One region of the Xenorhabdus poinarii G6 genome, then DNA from elsewhere that is predicted to be linked to it. Evidence: predicted binding sites of a transcription regulator. Region 1 holds the regulator's gene; the other holds the start of a gene.
What was found. Region 1 encodes Fur, which represses iron uptake genes when iron is present. Its sites were predicted from a motif close to ATAATAATGAGAACNACTATCAA; they were not measured.

Region 1 (7,980 bases):
GTTAGGGTGTTGCCCCTGTAAGCAGAGATAGGTCGATTTTGTTTTTACGGCCTGGACACGCACAGGGGTGTTGCCCCTGTAAGCAGAGATAGGTCGTCCGGGATGTTTAGAGGAATATTCTAGGCTGCGTGTTGCCCCTGTAAGCAGAAATAGATCCACCGGGGGTAGACGACCACTAAAAGCAATCGTCGGTAAATACTGTCACACTTAGTATCGACTGCCTAAATCACGATCACTACTCGCGCCGCTAATCATCCGTGTTAATTCTTCACAACGAACAATCTTTCCTGCGCAAAGCGTGAATCTGGCAAAAACCTCAAATTGACTTTCAGTTCCATCGGGTTTCACTACGTTTGCAGTATGATGAGTAAAAACAGTATCACCTTCTGAAACTATCTTCAGGATTGACAGTTCAATACGTGAAATGTGTTCTTTCAGAACGGCAATGTGCTGAATGAAGCTTCTATAATCCAGGCACTCTCCATTGACTACTTGCTCATAACTTTGGTCGAAGTACAACGCGATTTTGCTCTCATCGTGAGATCGCGTACTTATCATTTCTTCCAATGCATCAATGACGATTTTAGATGGGTTATTCATGTCTATCTCCTTTGTGATGCGCAAAGTGTACATGACAAGATGTCTGACTTATTATCCGTATCAGGACAACAAATACGGTTATTCCGCCAAATGATACTGATAAAGAAATTCGATTACTTCAGTCAATATACAACTCCCTGGCACCAACATACCGCTGGCCAGCTGTACCAGATTAAGCGTGGTGTTATTGCGGTAGAAACAGAGAAAGCCCAGTGGTCGGTTACAGCAGGGACATTGGGTTGGTTCCCCCCGGGAAATCGGCATAGAGCGGTGGCTATAGGCGCTGTAGAAGGAATAAGCTTTTATCTGGATCTTGATGATTGCAACCTATTCCCTTCCAGCGAGGGCATTTATGGTGCTGATCCGTTTGTGTTGAATCTCTTGGATCGCACCGCACGACGCCATGACCCAGATGACTCAAAGGAATATAAAAGCAGCCTGATGACATTATTAGGTCGTGAGATCATGCGCTCGCCTAAATTAGCGCTTAACCTTCCATTACCCGATGACAGGCGCGCTCGGAACGTGGCTGATGCTTTGCTTAAAAATCCTGAGTGTTCATGGGATCAAGAACAACTCGCGCTAAAGTGGGGATTGAGTTCACGTCACCTAAGTCGATTATTCCGTCAGCAAACCGGGCTTTCCTTCAGCCAGTGGAGGCAGCAAGCGAAAATCATTGCATCTTTGCCATGGGTTTTAGCAGGACAGTTAATCAGTGAAATTGCTGAGCGCAGTGGTTACCGTAACGTCAGTGCCTACATAGAAGCCTTCAAAAAACGCTTTGGTCAAACACCGGGACAATTTCAAATAAACAGAAGGATCACAACATCAAGTCCGAAGTGAAAAGTTGCGATGGAACAGCCCCGCCTGCGTGTTGCTCCTACAAAATGAATAACGGCAGAGTCCGCTTTAGAAAGAAACGACGTAACGCCTCACACCCGAATAAAAAGATTGAATCGAAAAACGATAGGATATATGACGCCAAAATATCAACAAAGTGTTGATTTTATGATGTCATACACTTACATTATTCAACATTGTGTTTAATAAAGGTTCGGATTAATGGCTAACATGGGGTTAATGGTTGGCAATAGTGCTGACGAACGATACGAAGAAGAGATGTTGCAGATGCTGTCTGCTGCGGTTCGTGTGATAGGCAGCGTGATCGCGTCAAATGCAGAGGTTGTGCTCCATGATCTGAGAAAGCCAGCATTTTCCATCATTGAAATCGTGAATGCGCATGTGACCGGGCGGCGGAAAGGGGATTCCTTGCTGGCGGGTGTGCGCACAGACAAAGCGTTTATTATCGCGATGGAAGAAAGCCGGGAACCCGTCACCCTGCTACTAGACTATGAAACCTTCACTGGCACCGGTACACCGCTACGTAGCAGCACCGCTATCTACCGGGGCAGAAACACGCGTCCCTTTGCCGCGTTGTGCATTAATGTGGATAACGAGGGCATCAAACATGCCTTGAATATACTTCAGAGCCTTACCGCGTTACCCCCGCTACTGGTGGATACGCCATCCCAGGAAGCGAGCCAGTCTGAGACGTCACATGACAATATCGAAGACCTGATGCGAGATATTATCACTAGCGCCACAGAACGCGGTCCGGGAAGTCGTCGAATTGACAGTAAACAGGCCAAACTACATGCCGTGCAACAGATGCAGGAGAAAGGCATTTTCCTTATGAAAGGCGGTGTTGAAAAAGCGGCGACGGCTCTCGGAGTGACTCGCTATACAATTTACAACTACCTCGATGAATTGAAGAACGCTGGCCGCTAATTGTTGCTGCCTCAACCCGGAGATCCCATGAAAAGAGATACCAACTCAATGCCATACCCGTTTGCGCGGGCAGTGACGGCTAACGGCTTCCTGAGTATCCGTACCCCATTACTAGAGTCCCTGCCATTGGGTCAACTGAACGGCACGCGTGTTTGGCTGAAAATGGAAGCCTTACAACCCTCTGGCTCTTTTAAAATTCGCGGGATTGGTCATGCCTGCGAGCGCCATAAGGCAAATGGAGCGCGTCGCTTCATCTCCTCTTCCGGGGGGAATGCCGGTCTGGCTGTCGCCTATGCAGGACGTCAGCTCGGTGTCCCGGTGATTGTCGTGGTGCCAGAAACCACGGCTGAACGTGTCAGGCATTTACTGAAACAGGAAGGGGCAGAGGTCATTGTGCACGGGAAAATGTGGTCGGAAGCCAATGAACTGGCGCTGTCCCTGCTGACGGAGGAGGACGCTTTCTTGCATCCTTTCGACGATCCCCTTCTCTGGTACGGCCATGCCGCTATGATTGATGAAGTGGTGGCCGAAGGCGTACGGCCGGATGCCGTTATCCTCTCCGTGGGTGGCGGCGGGTTGCTGGCCGGGGTTGATGAAGGATTACGTCGTCATGGTCTTAAGGATGTGCCTGTTTATGCGGTTGAGACGGAGGGCATGGCCTCTTATTTCGCCTCCCTGGATGCGGGTCGGTTAACGGAAGTGCCGGTTCTGACGGGGGTGGCGACCACGCTAGGGGCGAGTCAGGTCTGTCAGCGAGCCTTTGAAGTGGCACAAGAAAGACCGGTTGTGCCGGTGCGCGTGACTGATCGCGAGGCTGTGGACGCCAGCTTGTCATTTCTGGACGATCACCGCACGCTGGTCGAACCTGCCTGTGGTGCTTCACTTGCTGTCCTGTACGGCAAAAAAATCCCGATCAGCGGTTATAACAATGTGTTGGTTATTGTCTGCGGCGGTTCAACGGCCACCGTTGACGCACTGAAATTAATGGTATGAATCGCTACCAGCTTAAATGTTGTGGGGTATTTTCAGCCATTCCGCTATCGCTTCCCCACATTTCCCCTGAATCCCACTAACAAAGTATTGTTTCTCGGTTCAGCTTATTAGATTATAGAAGGTTATGTTAAAGCGATTTTTGCATTGAGGAAAAAATGATGAGTGAGGCTGATGCCCGCCCGACAAACTTTATTCGTCAGATTATTGACGAAGATCTGGCAACGGGTAAACATACATCCGTACATACCCGCTTTCCACCTGAACCTAACGGTTATCTGCATATCGGCCATGCCAAGTCGATCTGCTTGAATTTCGGCATCGCTCAAGACTATCAGGGACAATGCAACCTACGTTTTGATGATACAAACCCGGTAAAAGAAGATATCGAATACGTTGAATCGATTAAAACTGACGTCCAGTGGTTGGGTTTCCAGTGGAGTGGGAATATTCGCTACTCTTCTGATTATTTCGATACCCTGTATCAATACGCGATTGAGTTAATCAATAAAGGATTAGCGTATGTCGATGAGCTGTGTCCTGACGAGATCCGTGCATATCGCGGTACATTGAAAGAGCCAGGTAAAAACAGCCCATATCGGGATCGCAGCGTAGAAGAAAACCTGGCTTTATTTGAAAAAATGCGAGCCGGTGAGTTTGCTGAAGGTAAAGCGTGTCTGCGGGCCAAAATTGATATGTCCTCACCGTTCATCGTCATGCGTGATCCGGTTATTTACCGCATCAAATTTGCAGAGCATCACCAATCAGGTCATAAGTGGTGTATCTATCCGATGTACGATTTCACCCACTGTATTTCCGATGCACTGGAAGGGATCACCCATTCCATCTGTACACTGGAATTTCAGGATAACCGTCGTTTGTACGATTGGGTATTGGATAACATTACGATTGATTGCCACCCACGTCAGTACGAGTTTTCTCGCCTGAATCTGGAATATACGGTGATGTCAAAGCGTAAACTTAACCAGCTGGTGACCGAGAATATCGTTGATGGCTGGGATGACCCACGTATGCCAACTATTTCTGGATTGCGTCGTCGTGGTTATACAGCGGCATCTATCCGTGAATTTTGTCGCCGCATTGGAGTGACGAAACAGGACAACAATGTTGAAATGGCCGCGCTGGAATCCTGCATTCGCGATGACCTGAATGAAAATGCGCCCCGTGCTATGGCGGTTCTTGATCCGGTGAAACTGGTGATCGAGAATATGCCGGAAGGTGAAGTGATCCTGACGATGCCTAACCATCCGAATAAACCGGAAATGGGCAGCCGTGAAGTGCCGTTCAGTCGTGAACTGTATATTGATCGCGCGGATTTCCGTGAAGAAGCGAATCGTCAATACAAGCGTCTGGTGCTGGGCAAAGAGGTACGTCTGCGCAATGCTTATGTGATTAAAGCTGAGCGTGTTGAAAAAGATGCGCAAGGCAATATCACAACAATTTATTGCCAGTATGACGAACAGACGCTGAACAAAGATCCCGCTGATGGCCGCAAGGTGAAAGGGGTGATTCACTGGGTCAGCGCTGCCTACGGTGTTCCGGCAGAATTCTACCTGTATGACCGCCTGTTCAGCGTAGCAAATCCGGGAGCGGAGGATGATTTCTTATCCACGATTAATCCAGCGTCGCTGATGATCCGTAAGGGATTTGTCGAACCGGGTCTGGTCAATGCGTTACCAGAAAAAACTTACCAGTTTGAACGTGAAGGTTATTTCTGCGCTGACAGTCGCCTCTCAAGTGCTGATCGTTTGGTCTTTAACCGCACCGTTGGTCTGCGTGATACCTGGGCAAAAATCTCACAAGGATAATGTGACGCTGTTTACTTAACCTGTACACCAAAAAGCGTGATTATTTTCACGCTTTTTTTATCAGTAGTGCGGTGTGGCTATCTCATCGTTGGCTAATCTAATCGTGCTTAAAGCGACTTGCCGACTAGCTTAAGCTAATCGGCAGAAGCTTATTCAGATGAAATTAAACACCTGAGTAGAATTATCCTGCTTTTTCATCATGAAATGCGCTATCTTTGCGGCAATCACCAGCGGCGCAGTGACCATATAAATAAAGACTGTGGTTTGAAAGTTTAATGCCATAACGCTCAGCGATGTTTCTCTGGCGTTCTTCAATAAACTCGTCATTAAATTCAATGACCTTCCCGCAATCGAGACAAATCAGGTGGTCATGGTGATGTTGCTGAGTGAGTTCAAAAACCGATTTACCGCCTTCAAAATTGTGGCGTGTGACAATGCCGGCATCATCGAACTGGTTCAACACGCGATAGACAGTGGCGAGGCCAATCTCTTCACCGATATCAATCAGTTTTTTGTAGAGATCCTCCGCACTGACATGATGGCATTCTGGGTCCTGTAGCACTTCCAGAATTTTCAAACGTGGAAGTGTGACTTTAAGTCCAGCATTTTTCAATGCTTTATTGTTGTCGGTCATGCGGATTCAGTCCTGTAACTAGGGTTAAGTGAACTTATGATACTTGGGGGTATCGTGAGGGAATCATGATTCTGTTTTCACGCAGTTGATTATAGGCATGGATAGTCAAAATGAAAACCATACCTATTCCGGAATCATGACACATTATGCAAGAATAATCCCGCTTGAAAGGGTATTATTCTCTTTATTATGCATCCAGGATGGCTGACAGACTCATTTCAGCCTTAATTTGTTGTACCCAGGCTTCAACGCGTTCATCTGTCAATTCTGGTTGGCGATCTTCATCAATAGCCAGACCAATAAAGTGGGTGTCATCGGCCATGCCCTTCGAGGCTTCAAAGTGATATCCTTCGGTTGGCCAGTGCCCTACAATAATTGCGCCATTAGGCTCAATAATATCGCGGATAGTGCCCATGGCATCACAGAAGTATTCTGCATAATCTTCCTGATCACCACAGCCGAACAAAGCAACCAGTTTTCCGTCGAAATCAATCTCTCCCAGTGTTGGGAAAAAATCATCCCAGTCACATTGGGCTTCGCCGTAATACCAGGTTGGGATGCCAAGCAGCAGGATATCGAAAGCGTCAATGTCTTCTTTGCTGCTTTTGGCAATATCGTGGACTTCAGCAACATCAGCACCACCCAATTTTTCTTGGATCATTTTGGCGATGTTCTCTGTGTTGCCGGTATCGCTGCCGAAGAATATACCTATTATTGCCATAAAATGGGTTAACCTCTTGTTTTATTCGTGTATTAAATCCATACACATCACGCTGAAATCAGCTAGAAAAATGTCAGTTTTAGTCACATGAAAAGCGTTATTCTGACCAAACATCAATGACAAATCTGTCAAATTTGTGTGGTGACATCGCTTTATTGCCGTTGAATAAATGCCGTTAATTGGCAGGATGATTTTTTTCTGCCAGTTGGGCTACCAGCATTTGCTCAATCAATTCACTGCGGCTGATATTACGCTGTTTTGCCAGATGATTAAGTATGTCGACGGCCTCTTCATTCAGTTTAAGTTCCACTCGACGCAGTCCTTTTACCTTATCTCGCCGCAACTGGTTGCGTTTATTGATTCTAAGCTGCTCATCCCTGGACAGCGGATTTGTTTTCGGTCGCCCTGGCCTGCGTTCATCTGCGAACAAATCCAGTGTGGTGCGATCAGTTTGTTCTTTTGCCATAAATTCAATTGATAATGGGCGTGTACCAACAATATAGCCGGCAATAATACCTTAGCTGGACGCGTGCCGCTACTGGCTAGTCTGGTTTTTCCGAGGGATAGCCAATGGCATTGGGCAGAAAAAGGGAAGAGTGATGATATTTTTGACGATACTCTTTTGGTGTTAATCCATGACAGCGTTTGAACAACTCCCTGAAATAGCGGGTATCTTCATAACCGACTTCATGGCTGATCTCTTCAATGGATTTTTGGGATTTTTCCAGCCAGTGTTTTGCCTGTGACAGGCGGATTTGCTGGATATATTGGATCGGGGTTTTGCCTGTAGCGATCTTAAAACGGCGTTTCATCTGGCGTTCGCAAAGATGAATTTTATTGGCTAAATCAGCGACAGATAAAATTTCAGAGGGAAACGTATGCATCCAATCTTGCAGTTTGTGGATCAGCGCATCGGCGTGCTGGCGATAAGGGGTGAAGCCGGCGGAATCAAACAGGGCTGTGCTGTCATTTTCATCTAACAAAAATTTTGTACATTGTTCTCTGGCATATTGTCCGTATACCAACTCAATGATATTTAACATACAGCTTCCGCAGCCATAAGCACTGGAGATACAGAATCGGTGGTTATCGCTGATAATTTTTTTGTCGGTATAGAGAGGAATATGGGGGAAGCGTTTTTTGAATTCGGGGAAAAAATGAGGGTGAATGGTGGCGCCGTTGTTTAATAATCCTGCTTGGGCAAGGATAAACGTGCCTGAGCATATTGAAACGATCGGAATGCGTTTTTCATCCATCGCCTGAATCCATGCAATGATTTCTGGCGTGCAATGTCGCGTTTCCCATTCCGGAAAGCCCAGTGAACCGACCAGAATCATATCGGGTTGTTGTCCGCAATCCAGGGAAGCAGCGAGGGTGCTATGGGGGAAGCGTGTAGAGCCCATCAACAGGTTATTCGT
Region 2 (7,980 bases), 860 kb from region 1:
TGGTTTCAGGATCAAGTTCCAACTTACCTGTTTGAATGACATTCTTTTCCGGGCCAATCAATTTCACCTGACTAAATCCAAGTTCAATACGTTCGGAGAAGCTCAATGTGATGGCTTTCGGGGCTGCTTCGACCGTTGTATTTTCTGTCGGCGTCTGATCTTTCAGATGGGCGTGGGCCAAAGCCTGCTGACAAGACAAACCCACAAACAGCACCATAAGGGCAGATAATTTGGTCCAAAATGAACCGATGTTGGGAATAAACATAGAGATAACCCTGTAATATGCAGATGAATTTTTATACCTGAGCAGGGATTCTATAGCAAAAAATATGTTTGATCTGCGCCAATCGACAAGTAATGTCTTGACCTGTGAAGCACGACGCAAAAATAGAATGGGAAATAAAAGAGAGAGAACCGTAACACCCATTTCACCCTGTATAAAAACAAGGTAGGGAGTTACGGAGTCAAATTAATTTATCTGGCTGCCTCTGCCCGGACAATTTCACATGACAGAGCAGCCAGCAAAACAGCAATAAACTGGAGACTAGAATATATCTCAGGCGTGTGTTGGCGCCATCGCCAGTCCCTTCAGATCTTTATCCAATAAGAACAACGATTTTCCGCTTTCGCCAACCATATCCAGTTTATCCAGAATGGATTTGAACAGTTTTTCTTCTTCGTGCTGTTCAGCAACATACCATTGCAAGAAATTAAAGGTAGAGTAATCTTGTGTCATCATCGCAACATGGGCGAGTTTGTTGATCTCTTCTGTAATCAATTTTTCATGTTCATAAGTCTGATTAAAAACATCAGCGATCGAATTAAACTCAACAGGGGGCGCCTGAATAGCCCCTAATACAGGCATTGAACCCGTGTCACCCAAATAATCAAACAAGCGTTGCATATGCTGCATTTCTTCCTGTGAATGGGATCTTAAAAATGCGGCCGCACCTTCGTATCCTTTATCACTACACCATGCACTCATTTGCAGATATAAATTTGCAGAATAGAATTCTAAATTTAGTTGCTCATTTAATTTTTTGATCATTTCTTGTTTTAACATCGGACGGCGCTCCTAAAAAATAATTAAACTGGACGTATTATGCCAATTAAAATCACATAAAACAAAAATAAAATAAAAATATTTAACGCATTGATAAATAATGATTTATTTTTTAATCTTTAACAAGAATAAATCTCATTAAATATCAGAAAACAAGAATCAATTTTATTTAATGATATTTTTATTCAAAAAAACACTTTCAATAGAAATGATAATTGATATTATTTATATTTACTGAGTCTATTTTTGACTTTTTAAACAACTTACCAAACCCAAAAGAGTCGATTAATTTTCTTCCCAGAGGGATGAAAATACGTTTTCAGAGAGGCCATCATAATGGAACATAACTTAGCCAAATTATCTAAAAATGAGATGGATAAGATCAATGTTGATTTAGCAGCATCCGGCGTTGCGTTTAGAGAACGCTATAATATCCCTGTTATTCTTGGCACCGTTGAACAATCACAGCCATCACATCTGCGGGAATATTTCCAACAACGTTTGCACCACTACCGCCAGCAATCGAGATTTTTATCACGATTGCCTTATGAACCCAAAAGCCGTTGACCGAATGATAAAAAAACAACCACCTTTTTGTGGGTGGTTGTCGTGACTATTTTCCAACAAACTTATCCGTCGCCCTGATGAGTTGGTGCAAAATGCCCGTTTCATCAAAAGAGTGACCAGCACCTTCAACAATACATAATTCAGCTTCCGGCCATGCCTTCGCCAAATCCCATGCATTCTGCACCTGACACACCATATCATAGCGACCATGTATAATTACCGCAGGGATATGCCTGATGACATCAATATGATCCAGTAATTGCTGAGTTTCATCGATAAAACCATGATTGATAAAGTAATGGTTCTCAATACGGGCAAATGCTAAAGCAAAATGATTTTCTGAGAAAAAGTCTGAGCTTGTGGAAGGCAATAACGTGACTGTTTCACCTTCCCAAAGACTCCATAAACGGGCGGCTTCCAGCTGTACGTGTAAATCTTCACTCGTCAGTCGTTTATGATAAGCAGTAATGACATCGCTGCGCTCTTCTTCCGAGAGAATAGATAAAGTACGCTCCCACTTTTCAGGGAAAAAACGAGACGCCCCTTCTTGATAATACCAGTGCAATTCTTGTGGGCGGAGCAAGAATATTCCTCTCAACACCAATTCCGATACACTATTTGGGTGCTTTTCAGCATAAGCCAGAGATAACGTTGATCCCCATGAACCACCAAAAACCAACCATTTTTCCACGCCCATGAATTGACGCAATCGCTCAATATCCGCAACCAAGTGCCAGGTGGTATTATTTTCCAGACTCGCATGGGGCGTAGAACGTCCACACCCTCGCTGATCAAATAACATAATATGATAGCGTTCAGGGTCAAATAACTGGCGGTGATAGTTTGCAATCTCCCCACCCGGACCACCATGAAGGAAAACGGCGGGTTTGCCTTTCGGGTTACCGCACAATTCCCAATAAATCTGATGCCCCTCTCCCGTATCTAAATACCCTGTTTGATACGCATCATAAGCGGGATAGAGTTTCCTGTGTTCCGTCATAAAGCCCTCTTCGTCATTGAAATAAAACGGGATACTTTCTCTGTATCCCGTCTATATTCAAAAGATAGCATGACCAGTTATTTACTTCACTTCACTATAACTTATGGTCTCTTTTTGGCAGTCAATCGTGACGTTGTAACTCTTATCCTTTTTCGTTCCCCGGACAATCAAGGGAACCTGCAAGGCATTCGTATCGCCAGTCATATCATTAACATTAACCCAGGCAATCGGCTTCGATGTGCCTAATTGTTTTCTGTCTTTATCCCAATGATTAATCCGGTTCTGCAAGAAATCTTGCTTAACCTGTGCCGCGACCTGATCTTTGGTCAAATTCTTACAAGAAATAAACTTTGCCACATGATCATTCTCAGCGGCTGTTACTGTAAACGAAACAGAAAGCAGAACACCTGCACTCAATAGACCCATACGGCGAATGCATTGAGTTGTCTTCATATTACCTCCTATTACCATCCAAAGTTTGTGGATTAAACGTTGTGATAAATTAACATGCCATAGAAAGTCATTATGTGAGTTTTGTTAAAAATGCATGGCAACTATTTTTCATCATCTTCAAATAAAACATGAACCTGCTCATGGTTCCGATGCTTTTCGCGTAACTCCCGGGCTACGATGGCAATCGCTTCCCCACTGCTCATGCCTTCTGACATGAGTTGATGGATCCGTTCTACAGCCGCTTGCTGCACCTCATGAGATAATGTCGGCATACCTGAAAACATAGCGATAACCTTAAACAAAATATAGCGATTAATAGCAAACGCCGATTATAGCCTTTTTATCCTGAGTCAGGCGTAAGATTGTGTGATAATCTCCGTGAATTACTCTGTCATCTCTTGTGAAGAACCAAACACTGATTCCGTCATGAAAACTGTATTACAAAAACGACAACTACCTTATTCGCCTGATCTTGCCATTCACTACTTTGCCCCCCTTTCTGCATCCCCTTGGGCCATGCTGTTACATTCTGGAAGTGCTGAACATCCGCATAACCGGTTTGATATTCTCGTCGCCGAGCCTGTTACCACATTTATTACACGAGGAAAATCGACTGAAATTCATCATCGTGGCGAGCGTTCTTCTTCTCAGGACGATCCTTTTCTCCTGCTAAAAGAACATCTTCATGCCAGTGATATCAATGCCCAGTTTGATCCTGACCTCCCTTTTCAGGGGGGAGCACTAGGTATATGGGGGTATGATCTCGGACGACGTGTCGAAAAATTACCCGAACTGGCCGCTAATGAACTGTGCTTTCCTGATATGGCCATCGGTATCTACGATTGGGGATTGATTATTGATCATCAGCTACAGCAAGCAACATTAGTGAGCTATCATCATATTGATGAACGAATGGCCTGGTTAGCTTCTCTGCAAGCAACCAAGACGGAAGATTTTTCTCTGACCGGTCAGTGGCAATCCAACATGACGGCACAACAATATCGAGAAAAAATTGCGCAAATTCATCGTTATCTGCGGGAAGGTGATTGCTATCAAGTCAATTTATCACAGCGTTTTCAGGCTGATTATAAGGGCGATGAATGGCAGGCCTTTGTCCAGCTCAATAAAAGTAACCGCGCGCCTTTTTCCGCGTTTATCCGCTTACCGGAACACTATGTTATCAGTGTTTCACCTGAACGCTTTATTCTTCTGGAAAATAATCACATCCAAACCCGTCCGATAAAGGGAACACGCCCACGCCTGTCTGATCCTGCCCAAGATCAGCTACAAGCAGAAATATTAGCAAACTCACGAAAAGATCGTGCTGAAAATTTGATGATTGTTGATCTGTTGAGAAATGACATTGGACGAGTGGCCATCCCCGGCTCTGTCAAAGTCCCTGAATTGTTTGTGGTTGAACCTTTTCCGGCCGTACATCATCTGGTCAGTACCATCACCGCGACATTACCTGAGCAATATCATGCCACTGATTTACTCCGTGCCTGTTTTCCGGGGGGATCAATTACTGGTGCGCCCAAAATTCGCGCAATGGAAATCATTGAAGAATTAGAACCCCATCGTAGGCATGGATATTGTGGTGCTATTGGTTATATTAGCTTCTGCGGGACAATGGACAGCAATATTACCATTCGTACCTTACTCACAGAAAAAGGAAAAATTTACTGTTGGGCGGGGGGCGGTATTGTCGCCGACAGCGTCGCTGACAAAGAGTATCAGGAAACATTTGATAAACTTGGCCAAATTTTACCTCGATTAAGGGAATTATAGAGACCATGACATCGATTTCTGACTTCATTCATCGGTTTCAATTACAATTGCCAATACAACCTGTGCCATTGGCAAGTCATCAACGGAACGCGGCGGTATTACTGCCGATTATTTGTAAGCCAGAACCAACGTTATTGTTTACCCAGCGTGCCGCAAATCTTCGTTCCCATGCAGGACAAATTGCGTTTCCGGGCGGCGCGGCCGATCCTGACGATTTTTCCTTGATTGCCACCGCATTACGTGAAGCAGAAGAAGAAGTCAGTCTACCGCAAAATAAAGTGCAAATATTGGGACAATTAGCCCCTCTGGATAGTATTGGTGGTTATTGCGTCACACCCGTCATTGGGCTAGTTTCCGCACCGATCTCTTTTCAGACCAATCCCGCCGAAGTCGCAGGTATTTTTGAAGTTCCACTGGTTGACACACTGTCCCTTTCCCACTACCGATATTTGGATATCAAACGCCGCAACCGACAACGCCGGGTCTATTTTTTTTGGCATCAGGAACATATGATTTGGGGATTAACGGCCGCCATTATCTATCGTTTGGCACAACAAGTACAAAAAACACCCTGAACAGTACAAAAAACGGCATAAAACTGTGCACTACTTATCCATAATCATAGCAATTGCTATTATAATTAAAAAAAAGCTGTAAACTCCTTTATCAACACTACTAAATAACAGTAAAGTAGCGCGCTTTTATATAAATAACTATATCTCTTCTTCTCTTAAAGGAGTCTGGCGTGATTAGCGTTTTCGACATGTTTAAGGTGGGTATTGGCCCATCCAGCTCTCATACTGTTGGTCCTATGAAAGCAGGCAAACAATTTGTCGATGATCTTGTAAACCAGGGGGTTATGTCCTCTATCACGCGTGTAGCTGTTGATGTATACGGCTCACTTTCATTAACCGGGAAAGGTCACCATACGGATATCGCTATCATCATGGGCCTGGCAGGTAATATGCCAGCGACTGTTGATATTGATTCAATCCCAGGTTTTATTTGTGATGTAGAGCAAACCCAACGTTTGCCACTGGCAAATGGTTTACATGAAGTCGATTTTCCTCGCGATGGCGGTATGAACTTCCGTAGCGATAACCTATCACTGCACGAAAACGGCATGCAAATCCATGCGTTCGCAGGTGATAAAAAAGTCTACAGTAAAACTTACTACTCTATCGGTGGTGGTTTCATTGTTGACGAAGAACATTTTGGCAAGCCATCCCAAGATACCAAACCTGTTTCTTACCCATACAGCTCTGCGGCAGAACTGCTGATGAACTGTAGTAAAACAGGCTTGTCGGTTTCTGGCTTGATGATGAAAAATGAATTGGATTTACACAGCAAAGAAGAAATCGCTGAGTATTTCGCGGATGTATGGGACACCATGCAAGCCTGTATCGAGCGTGGTTTGAATACTGAAGGGGTTTTGCCAGGCCCATTACGTGTTCCGCGCCGTGCAGCTGCGTTACACCGTATGCTGACATCATCAAATAAATTGTCGAATGATCCAATGAATGTGGTTGATTTGATCAATATGTTTGCATTGGCCGTCAATGAAGAAAATGCTGCGGGAGGCCGAGTTGTTACAGCGCCTACCAATGGCGCATGTGGGATCGTTCCCGCGGTTTTAGCCTATTACAACCACTGTATAGAGCCGGTCACACCCGAATTGTATACCCGCTATTTCCTGGCATCTGGTGCAATTGGCATTTTATATAAGATGAACGCCTCTATTTCTGGTGCTGAAGTCGGTTGTCAAGGTGAAGTTGGGGTGGCTTGTTCTATGGCAGCCGCTGGCATTGCCGAACTGCTTGGCGCAAGCCCTGAGCAGGTATGTATCGCAGCAGAAATCGGCATGGAACATAACCTTGGCCTGACTTGCGACCCTGTCGCAGGTCAAGTACAGGTGCCTTGTATTGAGCGTAATGCGATTGCATCCGTTAAAGCCATCAATGCTGCCCGTATGGCATTACGCCGTACCAGTGAGCCCCGTGTCTCACTCGATAAAGTCATTGAAACCATGTATGAGACGGGCAAAGATATGAACGCTAAATACCGTGAAACTTCACGCGGGGGTTTGGCCATAAAAGTTCAGTGTGACTAATATAAGTTATCACTCATTCATCTAAAGATAAGTGATGGCGTCAGTAGGCGCATTGCCTATTTTTTATCATATTTCATTTTTATCTGACCTAATATCCCTGCCATCCGGTAGGGATATTATTTTGGCTGAAACGAATTCATAAAGTACATTATTTTCTATTTCACGATAAAACATCCAAATTCTTTTACGAAAAAACGGATAAAATGTTACCGGAAACAAAATAAGAAACTAACCAAGAACAAATCATAAATATTTAAATGTGTGTTTTTGGCTATTTTTTAGTGAAAAATCTTTTTTTATCTCTCAAAACAGCCTGTATTTATTTTTCTGACCCATAGCAATTTTCTCAAATCCTGCAAATGATAATCTAATGACATATTTTCCTATGTAACGAAATATAAAACCAGACGAGGTGAAATTTTGAGACAAATTCTCGCGACAGTTTTATGTTCACGACTACCCTATTAATGGAATAGGAAGTTCAATACATTAGAAATGTTGAGCATGTGCCTTCAGTAAGTTTGAGTTCAATTGTTATAGTAAGGGGAACACAAGTGAGTATAGCCATTATGATTGGCACGCACGGGGCTGCGGCAGAACAGCTACTTCATACCACAGAAATGTTGATTGGGGAGCAAGAAAATGTCGCTTATATCGACTTTGTACCCGGTGAAAATGCCGATACATTATTTGATAAATACAACAAAAAGCTGGAATCGCTGAATACAGCGCAAGGTGTTTTGTTTTTCGTCGATACGTGGGGTGGCAGTCCATTCAATGCCGCAAACCGGATTGTTATTGACAAAGATAACTACGAAATCATTACGGGTGTGAACGTGCCGATGCTTGTTGAAGCGTTTATGTGTCGTGATGACGATCCATCCATGAAAGAATTGGTTGCTGTTGCATTAGAGGCAGGGAAAGAAGGTATTCGGGCGCTTAAAACAGAACACGTTGAAGAAGAAGCGACAAAACCTGAACCGGTCAAACCCAGCGTGC

Region 2: the regulator Fur is predicted to act here: its motif matches at 1,272-1,294, upstream of ftnA (non-heme ferritin).

What each region holds. Positions count from the first base shown of each region.
Region 1 covers NZ_FO704551.1:2,336,076-2,344,055, reverse strand. The annotation lists gene XPG1_RS10790 (nuclear transport factor 2 family protein) at 208-600, opposite strand; gene XPG1_RS10785 (helix-turn-helix transcriptional regulator) at 640-1,443, shown strand; gene XPG1_RS10780 (helix-turn-helix transcriptional regulator) at 1,663-2,388, shown strand; gene XPG1_RS10775 (pyridoxal-phosphate dependent enzyme) at 2,416-3,381, shown strand; gene glnS (glutamine--tRNA ligase) at 3,540-5,207, shown strand; gene fur (ferric iron uptake transcriptional regulator) at 5,389-5,841, opposite strand; gene fldA (flavodoxin FldA) at 6,029-6,562, opposite strand; gene ybfE (LexA regulated protein) at 6,738-7,028, opposite strand; gene XPG1_RS10750 (GlxA family transcriptional regulator) at 7,105-7,980, opposite strand, start outside.
Region 2 covers NZ_FO704551.1:1,471,225-1,479,204, reverse strand. The annotation lists gene copC (copper homeostasis periplasmic binding protein CopC) at 1-265, opposite strand, end outside; gene ftnA (non-heme ferritin) at 557-1,063, opposite strand; gene XPG1_RS06855 (DNA polymerase III subunit theta) at 1,400-1,630, shown strand; gene pip (prolyl aminopeptidase) at 1,677-2,630, opposite strand; gene yebF (protein YebF) at 2,712-3,083, opposite strand; gene XPG1_RS06840 (YoaH family protein) at 3,185-3,367, opposite strand; gene pabB (aminodeoxychorismate synthase component 1) at 3,510-4,871, shown strand; gene XPG1_RS06830 (CoA pyrophosphatase) at 4,877-5,446, shown strand; gene XPG1_RS06825 (L-serine ammonia-lyase) at 5,617-6,981, shown strand; gene manX (PTS mannose transporter subunit IIAB) at 7,536-7,980, shown strand, end outside.